3 regions of the Cupriavidus sp. 01L45 genome follow, and region 3 is predicted to be linked to each of the others. Evidence: predicted binding sites of a transcription regulator. Region 3 holds the regulator's gene; each other region holds the start of a gene.
The links. The regulator FliA, encoded in region 3, starts transcription of late flagellar genes. The targets are predictions, from matches to a motif close to CTAAAGTTTNNNNNNNNNNNGCCGNTA.

Region 1 (7,348 bases), on a different contig from region 3:
CGCCGCCCGCAGCCTCTAGCGCCAGTTGCTGAAGAACGGCGCAGATACGCGCCAGCGTTTCCGGATCGGGTTCCGTACCGTTACGGTAGGCGTTGAGCTGATCTTGCAACACGTCCTTGGTTTCCAGAAAAGTGTCGATGATGGTCCGGGACAACGCCAGTTCCCGCCGCCGCGTACGGTCGAGCAGGTTTTCCAGCAGGTGCGTGGTTTCGGTCAGGGCGGCGAAGCCGAAGGTAGCTGCGCCGCCCTTGATAGAGTGGGCTGCGCGAAAAATCGCATTCAGCTCTTCCGCATCGGGGGATTCGAGATCCAGCCCGAGCAGTAGCTGCTCCATTTCCACGAGGAGCTCTTCAGCCTCTTCGAAGAAGGTCTGGTAGAACTGTGTGATATCGATATCGACAGACATAACCGTCCTGGCTCACTGAAATTCGCTGCGAAGCCCGCTGCCTGCATGGCAAGCGGTCTTCATTGAACACTGCCCGGCTTGGCCGGGGCCGCGGCGGCGTTGCCCTGCGCAGTCGCCGCCGATGCGGCCGGCGCTGCGGGGGCGGAGGCGGCCGCCAGGCCTGCCTGCACTTCCTGGCCGGCTGCGCCGGCCTTTGCCGCCACCGAAACATCGGCGGCGCTGGCATTCTCTGCCTCGATCCGGGACTGCGCGCGCTGGTTCAGCACCACGATGCTGATGCGGCGGTTGACCGGTGCCATCTCGTCCTTCTTGTCGAGCGGCATGGTCGCGGCCAGGCCGATCACGCGCAGCACCTTGCCTTCGTTCATGCCGCCGGCGATCAACTCGCGCCGCGAGGCATTGGAGCGGTCGGAGGACAGTTCCCAGTTGCTGTACGTGCGTTCGCCGTTGGAGTAGTTGGCGGCGTCCGTATGGCCCGACAGGCTGACCTTGTTTGGCATTTCGTTGAGCACCGGGCCGATCTCGCGCAGGATGGTGCGCATATACGGCTCGACCGCGGCGCTGCCGGTGCGGAACATCGGCCGGTTCTGCGTGTCCAGGATCTGGATGCGCAGACCTTCGCTGGTGATGTCGAGCAGCAGTTGTGGGCGGAACTGGCGCAGCACCGGGTTATTCTCGATGATCTGCTCGAGCCGGTTCTTGAGCGCGCGCAGACGCTCGCTTTCCTGGCGCTCCTTGGCCTTCTGCACGGCATCGTCGGGGGTCTTCCTGACTTCCGCGTCCTGGCGGGTGATATCGAGGCCACCACCCGGGATCACGCTGGAGGACAGGCTGCTCTTGTTGCCGCCCGCAAGCGCCACCTTCAGCGGCGTGCGAAAGTACTCCGCCAACTGCTGCAGATCCTTGGGGGTCTGTGCCTTCAGCAACCAAAGCACCAGGAACAGCGCCATCATCGCGGTCATGAAGTCCGCGTACGCGATCTTCCATGAACCGCCATGATGCGCGGCAGCGCTTTTCTTGACGCGTTTGACGACTATGGGATGCGAACCGTGCTCACTGCTCATCGCTGCCGCTCCTCTACGTCAGGTAATGCTCTTGACTTCGCGGACGTGGTCGTCCAGCTCGAGGAAGGAYGGACGCTCAGTCGAGTACAGCACCTTGCGGCCGAATTCCACGGCCACCAGCGGCGCATACCCGTTGAGCGAGGCGAGCAGCGTGACCTTGATGCACTCGTACATCTTCACGCTCTCGTCCACCTGGTGCTCGATACGCGCGGCCAGCGGCGAAACGAAACCATAGGCCAGCAAGATGCCGAGGAAGGTGCCGACCATTGCGTGCGCAATCAGCGCACCGAGTTCAGCCGGCGGCAGGTCCGCCGAGGCAAGGGCATGCACCACGCCCATCACGGCGGCGACGATGCCGAAGGCCGGCAGGCCGTCGCCGACGCGGTGCAGCGCGTGCGCCGGCACCTCGGCCTCGTGGCGGAAGGTCTCGATCTCGTGGTCCATCAGGGCCTCGATCTCGAAGGCATTCATATTGCCGTTGACCATCATGCGCAGGTAGTCGGTCAGGAACTCCATCATTCCCGGATCGGCGAGGATGCGCGGATACTGGCTGAACACGCTGCTGGCCGCCGGATCCGCGATTTCCTTTTCCAGGAACAGAATGCCTTCGCGGCGGGCCTTGGACAGCAGGACGTAAAGCAGCGCCATCACTTCCATGTACAGCGCCTTGCTGTACTTGCTGCTGCGGAACAGCGTCGGCAGCGCATGCATGGTGGCCTTGATTGCCTTGCCGTTGTTGGAGCTGATAAACGCGCCGACTGCCGCGCCACCGATGATGACAAGCTCTGCCGGTTGATAAAGCGCGCCCATATGGCCGCCGGTCATGGCGTATCCGCCAAGCACCGCCGCCATTACGACAACAAAGCCAATTACAACTAGCACGATTGATTCCCCGTCAGAAAAACACGCGTCAGGCACGCACAAGGGTCGCCCTCCGGGAGAAGCGGATTTACCGCTCGTCCCGGCAAGACTCACCAACCACGCAAACCGCCCTCGGACCCGAGACCCAGTGACCTGAAGGCCCAGTGATCTGGAGTCCTGAAGCCTTGCAGTCTTATGACTTAACGACGCAAGACGGCAAGACTTGAAGACTTATTGACCCGGCATCGATGATCTTCCAACGCGGGGACCGGCGATCCGGCGAATAAGCCTGGGTTTCCTCCCGAGTTCCCGCGAAGGCCTTGCCTGAGCGTTGGTAAGCTTGGCAGGCTGCCACGGGAATGCGCGTGGATGCTGGGTACTTCCGGCATCCGCGGCGCACGGCGACAGGATTCCCAACGGCAGCCCGGGCATGTGCCCGGACTATCCGCTTGGTAACGTCTCGTCCAAATCGCTTCAGTCAGGCAACAACTTGCGCGGGAGCGACGTTCTTCGAGAGCTTCTTCGCCTTGCCGGCACGTGAGGGCGGTCGGCACAGGCTGCAAACGAAATTCGCATGCGGCTCGTACGCGTGTGTAACGAACTGCCCGCCGCAGCACGTGCAGCTGGAAAGCTGCAGCATGTTGCTCTCGAAAAACCGTACTAACGTCCAGGCACGGGTGAAACTTAAGACAATTTCGCTTTCGAGCAGCGATACGTGCTCAAGATAGAGCCGATAGCTCGCCACCACGGCGCGGATGCCCACCGTCTCGCCTTGCTGGACCATGAACTGATAGGCCGAGAAGAACAGCGAGGAATGGATGTTTGGCAACCAGGTGGTGAACCAGTCGGTCGAGAAGGGGAGCATGCCCTTGGGCGGCGAGGCGCCGCGCAGCTCCTTGTAGAGGCGGATCAATCGATCGCGCGAGAGCGTGGTCTCGGCTTCGAGCACCTGCAGGCGCGCCCCCAGGCCGATCAGCTCGATGGCGAGCTGGGTCTGGTTGGCGTCCTGCAAGACGCTCTTGCGATTGGGAACCGGAGTGGCCGTGGTACTCCGGACTGACGGGGCCTGAAGGAGCGCGGTCAATTGAGCGACTCCACGGGCTGCCGTGCGAGCAGGATCGCAGCATGGATCTGCTGCATATCATGGCTCTTGGCCGTATGGGTGAGTGTCGACAGCAAGGCATGGTCGTCGAACCGGAAACGGCACAGGACCATGTTTGATGCTGCCAGTTTGACCAACTGGGCCGGTGTCAACTTGGCGAGAATGTCGGCAATTTCCTTGCTGACGCCAAGCCTGAACATGGCTTCCAGATGATTTTCTCGCACCAGGCGTTGCGCGAGCAGCAGATAGGCGAGATTGACCTCCCTGATCTCCTGGAGAACTTCACTGCTTTCCAATTTTTCCCCGCTACCAAAAACCCTTCGACCGCTTGTCCGGCGCTTACCCGCAGCCGAAGGCTGAAGGCGACCAGATCGTTTGAGTGCGTGTTCGACGGGTACTGCGTACGACTAAGGAACTGCGCTTGGTCAGACTTATCCGAAACGTTACAAGTGTTACAGAGTGTAAGTGTGACTGTGAGAGTTATATCGGCAATTCAACCGGACTGCCAATCCCCTCTAACGTTGGGGTACAGCAATGTCGCACGAAACATACATGGGAGACGAAGTTTGTAACAAGTCACGCCTTTGTAATGTGATTTGCATCAAAACTGTTACGCGTATGTAACAGATTAAAGACTCTAAATCTGCCTCTTGGATCACCCCAGCCAGAAGTGCACTAATCACATTCCACTATTGACGAAAGGGACGTCACTGCACTAGCACGCGGCGCAGCCATGCGGCGACCCTTGCTAGCAGGTCATTGGGCTCCTCGCTGAACAGGTGCGGACAGGTTTGCTCCACCTGCTCCATGACGCGCGCTGCCTCTTCGGCACTCACGGTGCCATAGTCCATGGCCAGCCCCACCACCGCTCGCAACTCTCCCAGCCGCGAGCGGGCAGTGCCCGCGATGCGTTCGGTCTGCACCATGTACATGAGGTCGTAGACCCGGCGCCGCAGGCTTTCCGCCACTCGCCACGCCGGCGTCTGCATCTGCTCCTCGAGCGCACGGATGTCCACCGCCGAGGTGGCCAGCTGCGACGCCAGGAGCTCGATGAAGGCCAGGTCGGCCCCCGCGTCCTCCAGGATCTGCCGGGACCAGTCACGGGCATGCGCAAGGCGTTCCTGCGGCGTCCATTCGTAGCGCGTCGCCAGGCCGTAGCCAAAGCGCTGCGCGTCGCGCATCAGGGTCGCCATGGCATTGGGCAGCTGTTTGTTGAACACACGCTTGGCCCATGCGTACTCCCCCCCCGACAGCAGCCGCGTAACGGCGCGCTCGGTCAGCGGGCCGTCATGCTGAAGCAGGCGCGCTCGCAGGAAATCGTCAAAGCTTGGCGGGCTGAATTCGCTGTCCAGCCCGGTGGAGAGCTTGACGAAATGTTCGAACTCGGAGCGCAGCTTGGCCGCGGCTTCCTCGGGAAGCGCCAGGGTGATGTCGGTAGTCATGATGTGCGATGCTGAGTGACGCTAACGGCGAGCCACCGCCGGCCCGAGGCCGGCGGCATAACCCTTGCGCTTGACGTCAGAAGGCGCTCCAGTCACCGTTGTCGGACGTGGCAAGCGCGGCGGGGCGGGCAGTGCGGGCCAGGACGGGCGTGCTCGCTTCACGACCTCCCTCACGGCCTCCCTCACGTCCCCCCTTGTCCACCGGCGCCGGCTCGGCGGCCTCGGTGACTTCCTGGCGGACGACATGCGTGGACGGTTCGGTCCGTGCCGGCCTGGCCGCGGCGATCACCTTGGGACGCGCTGCTTCGATGCGCGAGCCGGCAAAGGCATCCGCCTGCGCCAGACGGAAGCTGGCCACCGAGGTTTGCAGGCGCGTGGCCTGGTCTTCCAGCGAACCGGCGGCGGCGGCGGCCTGCTCCACCAGCGCCGCGTTCTGCTGCGTCACCTCGTCCATCTGGGCCACGGCCTTGTTCACCTGCTCGATGCCCGAACTTTGCTCGGCCGATGCCGCGCTGATCTCGCCCATGATGTCTGTCACGCGCTTGACCGCCTGCACGATCTCGCCCATGGTCTGCCCGGCCTGGCCCACCAGTGCCGAGCCGTTGTCCACGCGCGCCACCGTATCGCCGATCAGGCCCTTGATTTCCTTGGCCGCGTTCGCGCTGCGCTGCGCCAGGCTGCGCACCTCGCCCGCCACGACTGCAAAGCCCCGGCCTTGCTCGCCAGCGCGCGCGGCTTCCACCGCCGCATTCAGCGCCAGGATATTGGTCTGGAATGCAATGCCTTCGATCACGCCGATGATGTCGACGATCTTCTTCGATGCCCCATTGATGTCGTCCATGGTCTGCACCACGCGGCCGACCACTTCGCCGCCCTTGACGGCTGTCTCCGATGCGTTCGCCGCCAGGCCGCTGGCCTGCCGCGCGTTGTCCGCGTTCTGGCGCACCGTGCTGGTCAGCTCTTCCATGCTCGATGCGGTTTCTTCCAGCGACGCGGCCTGCTGCTCGGTACGCTGCGACAGGTCGCTGTTGCCCGCGGCGATCTCGCGCGAAGCGGAGGCGATCGACTCTGCCGAGTCCTTGAAATCGCGCACCATGGTGGACAGTTGCTGCTGCATCTGTTTCATGGCGTGCAGCAGGCTGTCCTTGTCGCCGCTGCGCAGTTTCACTTCCGCGGAAAAATCGCCTTCGGCGATACGCGAGGCGATGGCCACGGCGTAGGCCGGTTCGCCACCCAGCTGGCGCGACAGCGTGCGGGCGAGGAATGCGCCAAGCAGCACGGAGACGGCCAGGCCGCCCAGCACCAGGCCCAGCATCCAAAGGCGCGTCCCCTCGTAGACGCCGCGCGCTTCTTCCATATTGGCCAGCGCGCGGTCGTCGCGGCGCTTGACCATCTTGGCCATCAAGTCCTCGAGCGCGCGGCTCTCCTTGATCAGGTCTGCGCTCTCGCTAAAGACCTGGCTCTCGAACTGCGAGGTATCGAGCGGCTGTTTGCCCACCAGCGCCACATACTTGCCCAACCGCTCGCGGTAGGCCGGCAGCAAGGCATCGTATTGCTTGACCAGGGCCAGGCCTTCCGGCTGGGTGAATGCCTGGCGCGCCCGCTTCATGCTCTCGTCCAGCATGCCAAGCGATTTCTCGATCTGGTCTTTCTCGGCGGCACGCTCGCCCATGGTCGATGCGGACAGCAGGGCGATCTGCGCGCGGCTGCCATAGAGCAGGCTGATATTGCCGGACTGCACGGCCTTGAGGGCCTGCAAGTCATCGTTATAGATCTTGCCGGTCCAGTCAGCCATGCGCCCCATATTGACGACGCCCAGCAGACCCATCACCACGCCGATAAGCGACACGACCAGAAATCCAACGACCAGCTTGGTCGTGACGCGCAGCTGATTGAACCATTGCATGCAGACCACCTCTCTTTTCTGAATGACTTGACCGGGTGCCCCGTCTGCCCGTGCCGGCGGATTGCCGGCAATGCGAACGACAGGTGCTACCTTTTTTCTGGAACAGTGCTTGAGACTGACTGTTTCAACTTGTTGCCTTGGCCGGATACCTGGCCGCGTCAGGCTTGCGCAAGCCGCTGGGCGCTGCCCTGGCCCACCCGCACCGGGCGCGCTTCCGGCCGCATGGTGACGCGGAAGGTGGCCACCGCATCGCGCAAGCGCGTGGCCTGGTCTTCCAGCGAACCGGCGGCGGCGGCGGCCTGCTCCACCAGTGCCGCGTTCTGCTGCGTCACCTCGTCCATCTGGGCTACCGCCTGGTTCACCTGCTCGATGCCCGAACTCTGCTCGGCCGATGCCGCGCTGATCTCGCCCATGATGTCTGTCACGCTCTTGACCGCCTGCACGATCTCGCCCATGGTCTGCCCGGCCTGGCCCACCAGTGCCGAGCCGTTGTCCACGCGCGCCACCGTATCGCCGATCAGGCCCTTGATTTCCTTGGCCGCGTTCGCGCTGCGCTGCGCCAGGCCA
Region 2 (7,348 bases), on a different contig from region 3:
CAGGACAAGGCGATGAAGGGCGACTTCCTGGCCCAGCGCAACCTGTCCTACTGCCTGCAGTCGGGTTGCCTCGGTCTGGAGCGCGACCGCGTCAAGGCCTGCATGTGGCGCAAGGTCATCCTGCTGTCGGGCGATCGCCATGTCACCGACCTGGATAGCGCCAATCTGGAGTACGTCTGCGGCAAGCTCAGCGCGGCCGAGCGCGATGCGGCCATGCGGCAGGCCGAGACGCTGGCGCGCCAGATCTACGCGCCGCGCCGCTAGGCGGCACCGCCTCGTAGCGGCGGTGCGGGCAGCGGGCGCTAAAATAACGGTTTAGCGCCGTCCGTCATCGCCATGTCTTTCGCTTCGCCATCCGGCCAGTCCGTCGTGCACGCCACCCAGCAATGGCTGGAGCGCGCCGTGATCGGCCTCAACCTGTGTCCCTTCGCCAAGGCCGTGCACGTGAAGCGGCAGATCCGCTATGCGGTGTGCGAGGCCACCGATACCGAGGGCGTGCTGGCCGATCTCGAAACCGAGATGCGCACGCTCGCCGATGCCGATCCCGCCGAGATCGACACCACCTTGCTGATCGTGCCGCATGCGCTGGCCGATTTCCTCGAGTACAACGATTTCCTCTACTTCGCCGAGCGCCTGCTCAAGAGCCTGCGGCTGGCGGGCATCCTGCAGATCGCCAGCTTTCATCCGGACTATGTGTTCGGCGGCAGCGAGCCGGACGACATCGAGAACTACACCAACCGCGCGCCTTACCCCATCCTGCACCTGCTGCGCGAGGACAGCATCGCGCGGGCCGTGGAGGCGTTTCCCGATGCGGCGGAAATCTACGAGCGCAACGAGCAGACCATGCGCCGGCTCGGCCACGAGGGCTGGCGCAAGCTGATGGCCGAAGACGGCGGGAAATAAAAAACGCGCCGTCGCGGCGGCGCGTTGATCAGCCCCGGCAGCGCCGGGGCCATGACGCAAGGCAGCATCAGCCGGCAGCGGCCGGCTCTTGCGTATAAAAGCGTTCTTCCATCTCCTCCAGTCCCAGCGTGCGCAGCACTTCATGCAGCCGCTCGGCCGGGCGCCGGCGCGGCAGGTCCTTGTACTGCGCGATGATCAGCTCGTTCTTCATGGAGTGCTCCCAGCCCACCAGCTCGGTCACGCTGACCTGGTAGCCGTGCGCCTCCAGTTGCAGGCAGCGCAGCACATTGGTGACCTGGCTGCCGAACTCGCGCGTATGCAGCGGATGGCGCCAGATCTCSGTSAGCGGATTGCCGGCCAGCAGCTTTGCCTTGTTCCTGCGCAGCACGCYGGCCACTTCGGCCTGGCAGCAMGGCACCACCACGATGTATTTGGCGCGCTTCTCCAGCGCGAAGCGGATCGCATCGTCCGTGGCCGTATTGCAGGCGTGCAGGGCGGTGACGATGTCGATGGTGGGCGGCAGTTGCGGCGAGGTGATCGAATCGGCCACCGACAGGTTCAGGAACGACATGCCCTTGAAGCCCAGCCGGCTGGCAAGCTCCTGCGAACTGCGCACCAGTTCCTCGCGCGTCTCGATGCCGTAGATGTGCGACTGGTCGAGCTGCTCCTTGAAGAACAGGTCGTACAGGATAAAGCCCAGGTAGGACTTGCCGGCGCCGTGGTCGACCAGCGTCACGTCGGGGTGATCCTGTTTGAGATCCTGCAGCAGCGGCTCGATGAACTGGAACAGGTGATAGACCTGCTTGAGCTTGCGGCGGCTGTCCTGGTTCATCTTGCCGTCGCGCGTGAGGATATGCAGCGCCTTGAGCAGCTCGATGGACTGGCCGGGACGGATTTCGTTGGGGCTGGACGCCGGTGCGGCGGGCGTCTTGGACGCCGGGGACTTCTGGGCCATCTGGGATGTTTCGAACCTGGGAAAAGCGGTGAGGCGTGCGCCAAAGCCGGACGACGCTGCGCCGGCACAGCGAGAGTTTACCGAAAGTCGCGCCAGGCCGGGCGAGTGATGGAAGCGGCGCATGCCGGTCCGGCCGGCAATGGCGCGTCAGTGCAGGCAGTAATCCACCGGCGCGAGCGGCGGCGGCAACTCGGTTTCGCCCAGTGCTTCCTTCATGCCGATCTCGATGGCGCGGCACAGCGCGTCGAGCGGCAGGTCGTTGGGGCTGGTGCCGAACGGCTCTTCCAGTTCATCGCCCAGCGCATCGAGGCCGAAGAAGGTATATGCCACGATCGCCACCACGATGGGCGTGACAAAGCCGATGGTATCGACCAGCCCGAACGGCAGCAGGAAGCAATACAGGTATGCGGTGCGGTGCAGCAGCAGCGTGTATGAGAAGGGGATGGGCGTGTTGCGGATGCGATCGCATGCCACCGCCGTGGCCACCATGTGCGACAAAGTGTCGTCGATGCCGGCGGCAAGGCAAGGATCGACACGGCCTTGCCGCACGCAAAGGCCCAGATCCTCGCCCATGCCCATCATCAGCGCGGCTGGGGCGTTGGTGCTGCGCTGCAGTGCAGCAAGCTCCGCGGGCCGCAGCCAGGATCGCTCCAGCCCGGTATCCGCACTGCTGCCGCGCAGGCGGTTGCGCAGCGCGTAGGCATAAGCCATGGCGCGCGAGATCATGCGAACCCGCACATCGTCCAGCCCGGCCGGGGCAGCGGCGGCGCTACCCGGCGCCTCGGCAATCAGGCCGAGGCATTGCCGAGCCAGGTTCTGGCTGCGTACCACCAGGTCTCCCCACAGCTTGCGGCCTTCCCAGAAACGGTCGTAGGCGGCGGTATTGCGAAAGCCCAGGAAGATGGCCAGCGGCAAGCCGATCAGCGTGAAGGGAATGGCCGTGAGGGTGATCTTGTGCTGGAAAAACGCACCGTGGCTGAGCGTGACGCCTACCGCCACCACCAAGTTCACCAGCAGCGCGCGCCAGATGCGGGGCAGGACCGAGCCTCGCAGGACCAGGAACAGCTTCAGTCCCGAGGGGCGTTCTCGCACGATCATCAGTGATCCTCTTTGCTACGGTGTGGCATTCCGTCGATGGACGGAAGTGTACATTTTCCGCCGCTGGCGGTGGAGCGTCCGCCGGCCAAGTCACCCGGCTCAAGTTTTCCGCGAAACGGCCGTTGGTGTTGTGTGCGCCAGAAAGGACATAGACCCTTCGGCGCGCAAATGACACCCGGCCCAGGGGCCTGCCCGGCAGGCCCGAGCATCCGGTGGCCGAGCCAACCCAGGCGTGCCGCCAGGTACGCAGCGCCAGCCATCGGCAGCATGCCGCCTCGCCATATAACCAGCGCCGGATATGCGGCGCAGGGGCGCGGCGATACCCGGGCCGGGACCGCGGGCGGCGCGGAAGACGGGGYCGCGCCGCCCGGACACGATCCATCAAGGGAAGAACTGAATGGAAAACCGGGGACAAGACACAGTAGCCGGCGTAGCCGCAGGCTTGCAGGTCAGCCTGGATGAAGGCACGCGACAGTTGCGCGCAATATTCGCCGTTGCACCGGGCCGGCTGCCGCCGGACCGCGCGGGGCTGGAAGCGGTACTGGCCGGTGGCGGCTGGGCCGAGGCCAGGATGGACACGGCCGCGATCGGCGCCTTTCTCGCGCAATGCCAGCGTGCCACGGAGGGCATGCCGGTAGAAGCGTTGATCGGCCAGTTGACGGACGGCTACTTCGAACTCAGCGTCAGCAGCGACAACCTGAGCGTACGGCTTAACCTGCTGCCGCCGCAGGGCGGCCGCGCGGTCACGCGGGACGACATCCGCACCGCGCTGGCCGAGCGCGGCGTCGTTGCGGAGCCGGACCGGGAGGTGCTGCGCGGCGCGGTCGAAGCGGGCCTGTGCGACGGACTGGAAATCGCCACGGGACGCGCCGCGCTGCCCGGCACGCCGGCTCGCTTCGAGAGCCTGCTGGCGCCGCGCAAGCCGCTGGTGGCAGAGGATGAAAGCGGCCGCATCGATCTGCGCGACCTCGGATCCTTAATGCTGGTCAACCCAGGCACGCCGCTGATGCGGCGTATCCCGGCTCGTCAGGGCACCGATGGCGTCGATGTCTTCGGCAAGACCGTGGCAGCCGTACCCGCCGCCGATCCGCCGTTCGCGGAAGGCCTGACCGGGGTGGCCCCCGATCCTGCGGATCCGGAGGTCCTGCTGGCGGCTATTTCCGGCTCGCCGGTGTTGTCGGCGCAAGGCGCCAGCGTGAGCCCGGTGGTCGATGTCGAGGCGGTGGACATGCACTCAGGCAATGTCACGTTCGACGGCACCCTGCGTGTCAACGGCGACATCAAGACCGGCATGACCGTGCGCGTGACCGGCGACGTGATCGTCAGCGGCACCATCGAGGCCGCCCATGTGGAGGCGGGCGGCAACGTGGTGGTGAAAGGCGGCATCATCGGCAAGGCCGAAGGCGCTCACCAGAGTGCCGACAACGCCGCCACCGAGGCGCGGGTACGCTGCAAGGGCTCGTTGCATGCGCGCTTTATCGAAAGCGCGGTGGTGGAGGCCGGCACCGAGGTCAAGGTGGAAAGCGGCATTCGCCAAAGCGATGTCGCGGCCGGGACCAGCATCGTCGCCGGCAGCCCCAAGGGCGGCCAGGGCAATATCACCGGGGGACGCTGCCGGGCGCAACTGGCCGTGCGTACCGCCATCCTCGGTGGCGCCGCAGGCGCGGCCACCATCGTGCAGGTCGGAACCAACCCCTATGCCGAAGCCGAGAAGGCCGAGGCCGAGGCCCAGCGCCAGAAGCTGGAAGCCGAGCAGGGCAAGGTGCAGCAACTGGTCAGCTTCTTCGCCAAGCATCCCGAGAAAGCCGTCGGCGACCTGCGCGAGAAGGCGCGCGCCACCCTGTTCAAGCTCACCCGCGACTCGATCGAACTCGACTCCAGGCTGGCCAAACTGGCCGAAAAGCTGCGCCCGTCTCCCGAAGCCGTGATCGAAGTAAGCCGGCGTATCCATGGTGGGGTCAGCCTGCACATCGGGCAGAAGTCGATGAAGATCATGGAGGACAAGCCGGGCGGCCAGATCCGGCTGGTGGAGGATCGCATCGCGCTGGTCTGAAACCCGCTGCCTGGCGGCGTTTTGCGCTCCGCCGGCAGCTGGCAGCCGGTTGGCCGCGCCAGGGGCATGACCACTTGGTCAGGTTGCGCGCAAGTCTCCCGGCTCATTTTGCAGAAATTTCTCCTTGTAGATTAGGAAAGGGCTGGCATGTCGGGGCATGGCTACTCGCTAAAGTAGCCACATACCGCTCCTCCCCGGGGTGGTATCCCCGATGAGGGCCCGACCCCTTGGCCCTCTTTCCATAGCGCTGCATACTTTTGTATGCGGCGCTTCTTTTTTGCGGCTTCGGCTCCACAGTGCTACCAGACCCGAATCTTGATCTGCAGCGAAATGCAGCCGTCCACCTTGCCCCGCATGGTTGGGACATAGATCAGGTTCGCACCCAGGCGTCCGTATTCGATGCTGATGACCGGCGCGGCCATCGGGGACCAGCCGCCATGATTGATGTCCGGGTACCCGCGCACCGCGCCGGCCATCGCGCCGATCCGGAGCGGGCCCAGGTGCAAGGGCTGCCAGGAGAGACTCGCGTAAGTAGAGTGCTCGCGCATGCTGTTGCGGTACTCGCCGGCGGATAAGGTGAAATCCTCGCTCACGCGGAAATCGGCGCCGACTCCCCAGTTGTACGCGTTGTAGTGCGCCGTGTGATTGAAGTGATACGAGAGAAACCCTGCGTTCAGCCAGACCTGCGGGCTGAAGGCGGGCGCCGGGGCCTCCGGCGGCGTGGCATCGTCCGCGCGCACGGGTACGTTCCACATTGATGCGCACAAGGCAAACACCATGAGCAGTCCGCGCGGAAAAAGGCGATATCCCGCCGCGCCAGGGACTGGATAGGCATCCATGGCCGCTTCCTTTCTTGTTTTTCGTGGCTGTGGGCGGGCTGGGCGCGCATCAGTCGACGCGTGGGTCCAGCCATCCTGCGCGAGTCCGGCATGGCGCCGGTAGCCCTAGGTGGCAGCGGTATGCATGGTGTTCCCCCGGTTGCGTGGCAAACGCGAACTCGTGCCGCGTGCTTGCCGGCCGGTTCGTCATATTTCGCGGCCACCCGGTCGGGCGGTCCGTGGTTGTACTTATCGTGATACCAGTCTGGTGCTCCGGCGCGGTCGATTCAATCCGTCGAACGCTCTAAGCCTATGGAGGGGATTGGAGGGCAAGCGGTTGTCAACGTCGCGGCCGGCAGGAGCGTTCCGCGCGCCGGATGGGCCAGGATGTGGCAACAAGTATCGGGATTGAAATTAAATGAATATTTTCAAAGGTAATTTCAATCGATTTGCCTGGTCGCAATCTTTCTTCGACGTGTATGTTTTGCCTGATAGTGCAATTGGCTCGCCAGGCAGACCGGGCGTTCCGAGAGCGCGCCGGAGCTGGAATCTGAGTGGAAATGGAATCACATGACCGAATCGCCTGCCTGCTATCGTCACGAGCTGCCTGCGCGGGTTGCGATCTTCGACCTGGATGGGACGATCATCGATGCCGCCGCGGATATTGCGGCGCAGATCAATCTGCTCCTGCAGGCAAGACGCCTCCAGCCTTTGACAGTCGCCGAGGCGACCACGCTGCTCGGAGACGGGCTCAGGGTCTTTGCGTCGCGTGCGTTTCAACTGCGCGGCGCCGAGATCGGGGATGACGAATCCTCGTCGTTCATCCAGGGCTATTTGGATGCACCCGTAGCGGAGACACGGCTATATCCGGAGGTAAGGAAGGTACTGGCTGAACTGACTGGAGAGGGGTGGCGCCTGGTGGTATGCACCAACAAGATCGAGGCCGCAGCTATCCACATTCTTGAGGAACTCGGCGTTCTCTCATTCTTCGACGTAGTCTGCGGCGCCGATACAGTCCCATGCTGCAAGCCGAGCCCGGTGCACCTTCAACATGCCCTGGCGCGTGCCGGCCTGCTTCAGCAGCGTGCTGTGATGATTGGCGACAATCGCGTAGATGTGCTGGCCGCCAGGGCGCTCGGCATACCGTCGGTGTTCGCCGGGTGGGGTTACGGGCACCGCGATACGGGCAAGGAAGCCACAATAGCCGCAGCCCGCTTTGGCGACTTGCCTCCGGTCCTCGCGTTGGTGGCGGGCTGAGCGGCGGGCGCGGGCGAGCCCACTGGCTTCCCGGCGCCGCGCCTGTACGTATGTTGGTCGCGCCGGCGTGAGCGCTTCGGTTTTACTGATTCTTCAGCGCCGCGAGCACCCGTGTTTCAACCTCTCTGATCCAGGCGATCCTTGCAATCGCCGTAGGCGTGCGAGTCATTGGGGTGCAGCCGCTGGCATCGTGCCTTCTCCTGATCGTAGGCCCGAGCGACGTCGGCGTTCTGGCGAAGGCAATCCCGAAACGCAAGGTGCCGG
Region 3 (7,348 bases):
GCGCGTGGCGCTGGGGCGTGCCATTACCCAGCAGTGGTTCCCCAACGGCGCTGACCTCCAGGTCATCGGCCTCGACGCCGGGCTGGAACGCGTGCTGTCGCAAGCGCTCACTAACGGCGGCGGCATCGAGCCTGGCCTGGCCGATGCCCTGCTGCAGCAAACGCAAAATGCGGTGAACAGGCAGGAACACCTGGGGCTGGATCCCGTGCTGCTGGTGCCGCATCCGCTGCGCCCGCTGCTGGCGCGCTTCCTGCGCCGGACCATGCCGCAGCTCAAGGTGCTCTCGCATGCCGAGGTGCCGGACAACAGAAATATCAGGATCACCGCCATGATCGGTGGCGCAGCGTGAGGGGTTTCGCAAGATGAGCGTAGCTAAATTCGTGGCGGCCAATGGCCGCGAGGCCTTGCGCCAGGTGCGCGAGGCAATGGGACCGGACGCCGTGGTGCTGTCCAACCGCACCGTCGAGGGGGGCGTGGAGATTGTCGCCATGCGCGACACCGATCTCGGCGCCATCGCCAGCACCGCACCGGTATTCACGCCGCCGCCCGCCGCCGTGGTGGCCGTCGACGGCGCCCTTGGCGACCTGCGCGGCGAACTGCAGACCATGCGCGCCATGATGGAGCGGCAGTTCTCCGGCGTAGGCACCCACAGCCTGCCGTCGCTGGGCGGCGATCCGCTGCGCGATTCGCTGTTTACCTGGTTAGTGACTGCTGGCTTCTCCGGACAGCTTGCGCGATCGCTGCTCGGCCACCTGCCGCTGGGTCATGACCGGCCCGCCGCCATGACCTGGATCCGCCAGGAGCTGGCGCGCAAGGTCCCGGTGCTCAACGACGAAGATGCGCTGTTCGCGCAGGGCGGCGTGCTGGCGCTGGTCGGCCCCACCGGCGTGGGCAAGACCACCACCACGGCTAAGCTGGCAGCGCGCTTCGTGCTCAAGCACGGCCCGGAACGCCTGGCCTTGCTGACCACCGACACTTTCCGTATTGGTGCGCACGAGCAACTGCGCATCTACGGCGACATCCTGGGCGTGCCTGTGCACGCGGTCAAGGATGCGGCCGACCTGCGCTTCGCGCTGGCGGCGCTGACCGATAAGCACCTGGTGATCATCGACACCGTCGGCATGAGTCAGCGCGACCGCAACCTGTCGGAGCAGATCGCCATGCTGGCCGGCGTGCAGGCGCCGGTGCAGCGCATCCTGTTGCTCAACGGCGCCAGCCACGGCGACACCCTCAACGAAGTCGTGCACGCCTACCGCCACGATGCCACGCCCGACGGCGGCATCGACGGCTGTATCGTCAGCAAGCTGGATGAAGCCACGCACCTGGGCTCCGTGCTCGACGTGGTGATCCGGCACCGCCTGCCGGTCTACTACGCCTCCACCGGCCAGCGCGTGCCCGAGCACCTTGAACTCGCCAACGGCGTGTCGCTGGTCGAGCGCGCGTTCCAGACGCCGCGCCGCGGCTCCGTATTCGCCGACGCGGAAGCCGCGCGCCGTGCCATGCCCGCGCAGGACGATGGCGACGCCACCCGCGCGACCAGCGCCGGCGGCGCCGACGGCATGCTGCGCTCGCTGACCGACAACGCCAACGCGGTGGGCGATTGCGTCCAGCAGCTGAACGCTGGCAGCTACAGCTTCGAGCTGGTCCGCTCGCTCTGGCAGCAGCGCACCGAGAACGCGCCCTCGCCGCGCCTGATGGCGCAGCAGGTGCGCGAAGCCGCCTGCCGCGACCTGAGCCGCCATTGCGATCGTTTCGTGCTTTCGCTCAGCGCCACGGTCGCCGCGCCGGTGGCAGGGCGCCGCGCGCCGCGCCCCTGGCAACACACGCTCTGGCTGGCTGACCGCGACGGCCTGCCGCTGGCGGCCGCCGCCGCGCCCGCCGGCCGCACCGGCCCGGCGCTGCAAGCCGGGCAAGGCGGATGGGAAGCCGACGCTGCCACCCTGTGCGCCGCCATCGCCGCCGCCCGTACCGTGGTCAATCTGCTGGATGCCATGCCCGCCGCCGCCACGCTGGCGCGCTGGCAGCAAGCCGGCGAGCGCTGGCTTGCCACCGCGCGCAAGACCACGCGCGTGGTCAGCGGTGGCGCGGCCGTCAAGCTCGATGCGCTGGCCGAAACGCTGACCTTCCACGCGGTGGAAGATATGGACTATCGCGGCCGCGACGCCGTGCAGTGGATCGCGCAAACGCCGGTGCGCGTGCTTGAGGGCCAGGCACGTGGCACGCGCGGCGCCGCCGAGAGCGGCATCGAGGCCGGCCTGCTGGTGTCGCGCGTGGTCGATCGCGAGAACGGCCAGACGCTAGCGGTTCACTACCTGCTGTGCGACCCGGCGTTGTCGGCCGAGGGCGTGCAACTGGCCCGCTGGGCCCGCTGGGCTGAAGCCGGCGAAGCGCAACTTCGCACGCTGCGCCACGCAATGGATCACCTGGGGCAGGGCGGGCAGGCAGGCGGCAACGAATCCTCGCTGGCCGAAGCGCAAGCCTGCGCGCGTCTGCTCGCCCTGCAGATGGCGGTAGCCGCGCTGCGGCTGGAGCAAGCGTGCGACGATAGCGCCGCCGCGTTCCTGGCGCGGCTGACCGGCCGCGCGCCCGCCCGCCAGATGCCGGCCGCCGCCGTGCTGGTGGAAGGCCTCGGCCGTTTGCTGGCCTTGCTCGACGTGCTGGAGAACTACCCCGGCCGAGGTGGCCGCGCCACGCCGTCCGCCACCCACGAAGCGCCGCAGGAGGCCTTTCATCCCGGCGACGCCGCCGGCCTGCTCGAAGCGAGCATGAACGGCAGCCGCGTGTTGCAAACGCTGACGCAGGGAGAATAAGACGTGACTTCACTCGCCTCCGACCAGGCGGAAAGCTTGCGGCGCATGCTGGCGCCCCGCGCCACGCGCCGCATCGCGGTGGTCGCGAGCGATGCCGGTGCCGGCGCCACCACGGTGGCCCTGGGGCTGGCCAACGCACTCGCCATGCAAGGCGAGCGCGTCCTGCTCATCGATGAAGACCGCTTCGGCGCCCGCGCGACCCGCCTTGCCGGCGCCATGCCGGAAGGCACCCTGGCCGCCGTGCTGGGCGGCGCCGTGACGCTGGAAGCCGCGCTGGGCAAGCGCCCGGCCGGCACCATCGCGGTGTTGCCCGGCAGTCCGCAGGCCGGTGGCGGGCTGCAGGCGCTGAATGGCTTTCGCACTGTGCTCACCGATGCCCGCAGCGACGCGGACGGCGGCTTGTCGCAGGTAGCCGGCACGGCGCACAACCTCGTTGTGGTGCTGCGCGCGGAGCCGGCCTCGATCAAGGCCGCCTATGCCTGCATCAAGCGGCTCAATCACCTGTACGCCTGCCGGCGCTTCCACCTGGTGATCAACGCCGCCGCCAGCGATGCCGCCGCGAGTGCCGTGCTGGGCAACCTGGCGCGCACCGCCAGCCAGTATCTCGGCGTCGAGGCGAGCCCCGCCGGCAGCCTGCCGTACGACCCGCTGGTGGAACGCAGCGTGGCACTAGGCCGCTGCGTGGTGGAGGCCTTTCCCGCGGCGCCCGCTACCGCCGCGCTACGCCGCATCGCCACGGGCATTGCCAACTGGCCCTTGTCCACCGATTCCCGTTCAACCCCGACGGCGCCGCTGGCGCCGTCAGCCCCGGCCCTGGCTTAAACGCCTGGGCCTGCAGCCAGGACTCACGAGAATTCCACCATGTACACGATTCAGGGAAAGCTCGAACAGACCGACACCGTGACGGCGCATGCCTCGCTGGTGCGTCGTATCGCCCTGCAACTGGCAGCCAAGCTGCCTGCCAGCGTGCAGCTCGATGACTTGATCCAGGCTGGCATGATCGGCTTGCTCGATGCCGCCAAGCGTTACGAGGACACCCACGGTGCGCGTTTCGAGACCTATGCCAGCCAGCGCATCCGCGGCGCCATGCTTGACGAGGTGCGCGCCAATGACTGGCAGTCGCGCAGCCTGCGCCAGTTCACCCGGCGCATCGAACGCACCGTGCGCGGCCTGGAGCAAACGCTGGGCCGCGCGCCGCTCGACTCCGAAGTGGCGCAGGAGCTTGAGCTGCCGCTCGACGAATACCAGACACTGCTCAATGAAGTCTATGGCTGCCAGCTGCTGCACTACGAGGACTTCGAGCGCTCCGGCGAAGAGGACTTCCTGGACCGGCACCTGAGCGTCAGCGACGATGGCAACCCGCTCACTGTGCTGATGGAAAGCGGCATGCGCGAAGCGCTGATCCGTGCCATCGAGCGGCTGCCGGAGCGGGAAAAGCTGGTGCTGTCGTTGTGCTACGACCAGGAGCTCAATTTGCGTGAGATCGGGGCGGTGCTGGAGGTGACGGAGTCGCGGGTCTGCCAGATTCGCAGCCAGGCTATTACGCGGCTTCGTTCGCAGCTGCGCGGCTTGCTATGAGGGGCTGGTGCCATCGTCTTGGCGCTGCGGTGCTGGCCGCGGCCTGCTGCGCGGCCTGGGCCGCGCCCGCCGGGCCGCTGCATTCCTGGTCGGCTTCCGTGAACGGGCCTGCGCTGCATGGCAAAGGGTTGCGTACGGTGTCGCCGCCGATCTTGCCTACCGGTTACTTGCCGCAGGCGGAGGGGGCTATTACTACCGTGCGGTGGCGATATAGTTTTGCTAGTACGCCGCCRAATGAGCTGCAGGCTTATTTGTGCAATGCGCAGCGTTGTGTGTTGTTGCCGGGGGCGGAGGGGCTTACCGAGGCGTTTAGCGGGGATGATGCGGCCAAGGGGTTTGTGTTTGCGTTTCAGGTGCCTGGGCGGGGGGCGCTGATGCCGGTATTGTTGGGGCAGTCGAATCAGGTTACGGTTAGTTTTAGGTGATGTTGCTGTTGCTGGCGGCGGTGGGTTATAAAAACATAAATTCAAAAGCTTAACGTCAAAGGCTTAAAGTCAAAGGCGGTTTTACCCCCTGCGGGGGGCGACCTACTTTCTTGTCTTGCCAAGAAAGTAGGCAAAGAAGCGCGCCGGATGGGGCGACACCCCCTCGGGATCCGGCGAAAAGAGCGGCCGGGACCCAAACTCGCATCGCCTTAAGGCGATACTCAAACATGGGTACCTCTTTTCCGCTCTTTTCGCCGGATCCCGAGGCGCCCCATACGGCCTGGTAAACCTTGACGGCTCGCTTCGCATCGCGTTGGGGTGTGGCCCGCCCCTCGGGCGCTCCCCACGGCTACACCGATCGTGGTTCTGGCGGCATCGCTTCTTCTTGCAATTCCTTCACGGTTTCGAGCCTTAGAGCCTTCGGGGTTTGACGGGGGCGCTGTTGTCCAATGTTGCGCTGGAGCAATCCGGTGTTCGGTGCGCAAGGCCCGGGCTTGTATATCGGGGATCTCGAAGGTACGCCGCTGATTGGCGCATTGACTCGCTTCGCGCAGCACGGTTGCTGCTCGCCGAGCGTTGATACCTGCCGGTGAACGTCAAAGGTGGTTTCACCTCACTGCCCGGGGTGGCCTGAGGGGGATGCGCTGTCGCCTTCTGTTGCCAAGCGGCCTTTGATCCGGGTGGCCCCGAGAACCGCTTCTTGATGTTGCGGACTAACCAGTGGCAGTCCAGGTCGGATCCGGAATCAAGATCCGGAAACCATCAGCCGCTGGCCAGGCTGACCCCTTGCGGCCCAGTCTGCGTCCGTCCGTCCTTCCCGTAGAGCGTCGCATTGTCGCCACGCTGACGCAGCGCCAGGATCGCTTCTTCGGTGAATTCAAGATGCGCGTCCACCACGGCGGAATTGAGCGCATTGGCATCGCGCGCACTGCGCGCGGCAAACACCAGCGTCCGCCATGCGGCTTCAACGCCCGCATCGATCTGCCGCCCGAACAATTGTCCGCCCGCGCCGGTGCGAATGCCCAAAGCCCCCATCTGTGCCTCGCGGGTGCGCGTCAAGGCACTCAGCAAGCCGGCAAGTTCGACCTTGCGTTCCAGCAACCCGGCCAGGGCCTGGTAGTCGCCGGCCTTGATCATGGTTCTTTCCTCGCCGAGCACGGCGGCGAATTCCTGCGCCAGCTCGGTTTCGCGGCGCAGGTTCTGGATCAGGGACTGGCTCATGGCGTGCCTATCTTGGGTATGGGTTGGCTAAACAAATGGCCGCGCAGCAGGGGGATCAGGCGCCGCCGTTCAGCTCACGCAGGGACGCGAGCAGGCCGTCGGCGATCTTGCTGGGGTCGATCCTGATCCGGCCTTCGGCGATGGCCTGGCGGATTTTCTCGACCTTGGCGGTATCGATATCGTCGTCACGATCTTCTACCAGGCGGGCGCCGATCTCGCGCACCTGGGCCGACAGGGGGCTGACGCGCACGCTGGACGTATCCGGGGCCGTGGTCGGCCCGGGGGCGCCGGCCACGCTGCGCGTGGCGCCGTCGATGGCGTCGCCCGCCCTCGACGAGGTGGTCTGATTGATCTTCACGGTAATTCCTTGCTGGGTACCTTTGGCTTATCGGATGGCTCAGGCAAAACTTTAGGGTGAAATGGCGTCGGAAAGCCCCGCTTTCCCGGCCCTGAGCCTGCGCGCCATTGTCTCATGAGACGGTTGCGTAACCCCATGGGCCACGCTTGCCGCGTTCCCCTATTGTTGCAGCACCACCGTGTCGCCGCTGCGCACCAGCGCATTGACTACCTGACCGTTCTTTAGCCGCACCTGCACGTTGTTGCCCACCGGCGCGTCGGCCATCACCTTGCCTTCGCTGCTGAGCTGGAACGATTCGCCTTCCACCACCACGGTCACGTTCTGCCCCTGCCGTACGGCAATGGCCTTCTTCAGCAGATCCATCCGCAACGGCGAGCCCGCGGCGATGCGGTTCGCCGCCACCGCGCCGGTCACTTGCACGGGATCGGTCACCACCGCGCGCGGCAGCGAGGCCAGGTCGCCCTGGCGGACTTCCATGTCGGCCGCGTCGACGGGTTCGCCGGGCATGAGGTTGCGCGCGGCCACATAGTAGTCGGCAACCACCGACACGCGCGCCTGGACATAGCGCGTCCACGGACGCTCGCCCGCGCAGCGCACGCCCACGGAGACGCGACCCCAGGGCGACGCGCCTGGCGGCAGGAAGGGTTCGGGAAGCGGGCAATCCGGCGCGCGCCCGCCCGAAGGCGGCACCACCTGGATGTTGGCCTTGCCTGGCAGGCCGGCGGTCTGGCGTTCAAGGAACTGCTCGACCGCGGTACGCACCGGGTCTTCGGTAAAAGGCGAGGGCGGTGCCGCGCCGGCGCCGCCGGGCAGCGTGCCGCTGGCGGCGAGCACGCAGAGCAGGGCGCGCGCCGCGGCGGCCCGGAAACGAGTGTTCATGTGTGTATCCCGGCAAGAAAACGACGTGGGGCGCGCCGCGGGAGCGGGCGCCACGTGCGTGACAACGGGTCCCATTG

Region 1: a site for FliA is predicted at 2,533-2,559, ahead of motA (flagellar motor stator protein MotA). Genes of this name have one in related genera too.
Region 2: a site for FliA is predicted at 3,055-3,081, ahead of AC1DT6_RS09065 (DUF342 domain-containing protein). Genes of this name have one in related genera too.

What each region holds. Positions count from the first base shown of each region.
Region 1 is NZ_JBFTSG010000046.1:68,141-75,488, reverse strand. It holds partial or broken gene AC1DT6_RS27905 (Hpt domain-containing protein) at 1-406, opposite strand, end outside; gene motB (flagellar motor protein MotB) at 466-1,470, opposite strand; gene motA (flagellar motor stator protein MotA) at 1,489-2,352, opposite strand; gene flhC (flagellar transcriptional regulator FlhC) at 2,810-3,415, opposite strand; gene flhD (flagellar transcriptional regulator FlhD) at 3,412-3,729, opposite strand; gene AC1DT6_RS27880 (DUF4088 family protein) at 4,141-4,875, opposite strand; gene AC1DT6_RS27875 (methyl-accepting chemotaxis protein) at 4,952-6,781, opposite strand; gene AC1DT6_RS27870 (methyl-accepting chemotaxis protein) at 6,940-7,348, opposite strand, start outside.
Region 2 is NZ_JBFTSG010000010.1:62,110-69,457, reverse strand. It holds gene AC1DT6_RS09085 (hypothetical protein) at 1-264, shown strand, start outside; gene AC1DT6_RS09080 (DUF1415 domain-containing protein) at 337-903, shown strand; gene AC1DT6_RS09075 (class I SAM-dependent methyltransferase) at 971-1,858, opposite strand; gene AC1DT6_RS09070 (bestrophin family protein) at 2,006-2,956, opposite strand; gene AC1DT6_RS09065 (DUF342 domain-containing protein) at 3,354-5,009, shown strand; gene AC1DT6_RS09060 (hypothetical protein) at 5,309-5,848, opposite strand; gene AC1DT6_RS09055 (HAD family hydrolase) at 6,398-7,084, shown strand; gene AC1DT6_RS09050 (GrpB family protein) at 7,201-7,348, opposite strand, start outside.
Region 3 is NZ_JBFTSG010000045.1:9,113-16,460, forward strand. It holds gene flhA (flagellar biosynthesis protein FlhA) at 1-349, shown strand, start outside; gene flhF (flagellar biosynthesis protein FlhF) at 363-2,810, shown strand; gene AC1DT6_RS27280 (MinD/ParA family ATP-binding protein) at 2,814-3,632, shown strand; gene AC1DT6_RS27285 (RNA polymerase sigma factor FliA) at 3,672-4,388, shown strand; gene AC1DT6_RS27290 (flagellar protein FlhE) at 4,385-4,813, shown strand; gene AC1DT6_RS27295 (flagella synthesis protein FlgN) at 5,576-6,034, opposite strand; gene flgM (flagellar biosynthesis anti-sigma factor FlgM) at 6,090-6,392, opposite strand; gene flgA (flagellar basal body P-ring formation chaperone FlgA) at 6,552-7,271, opposite strand.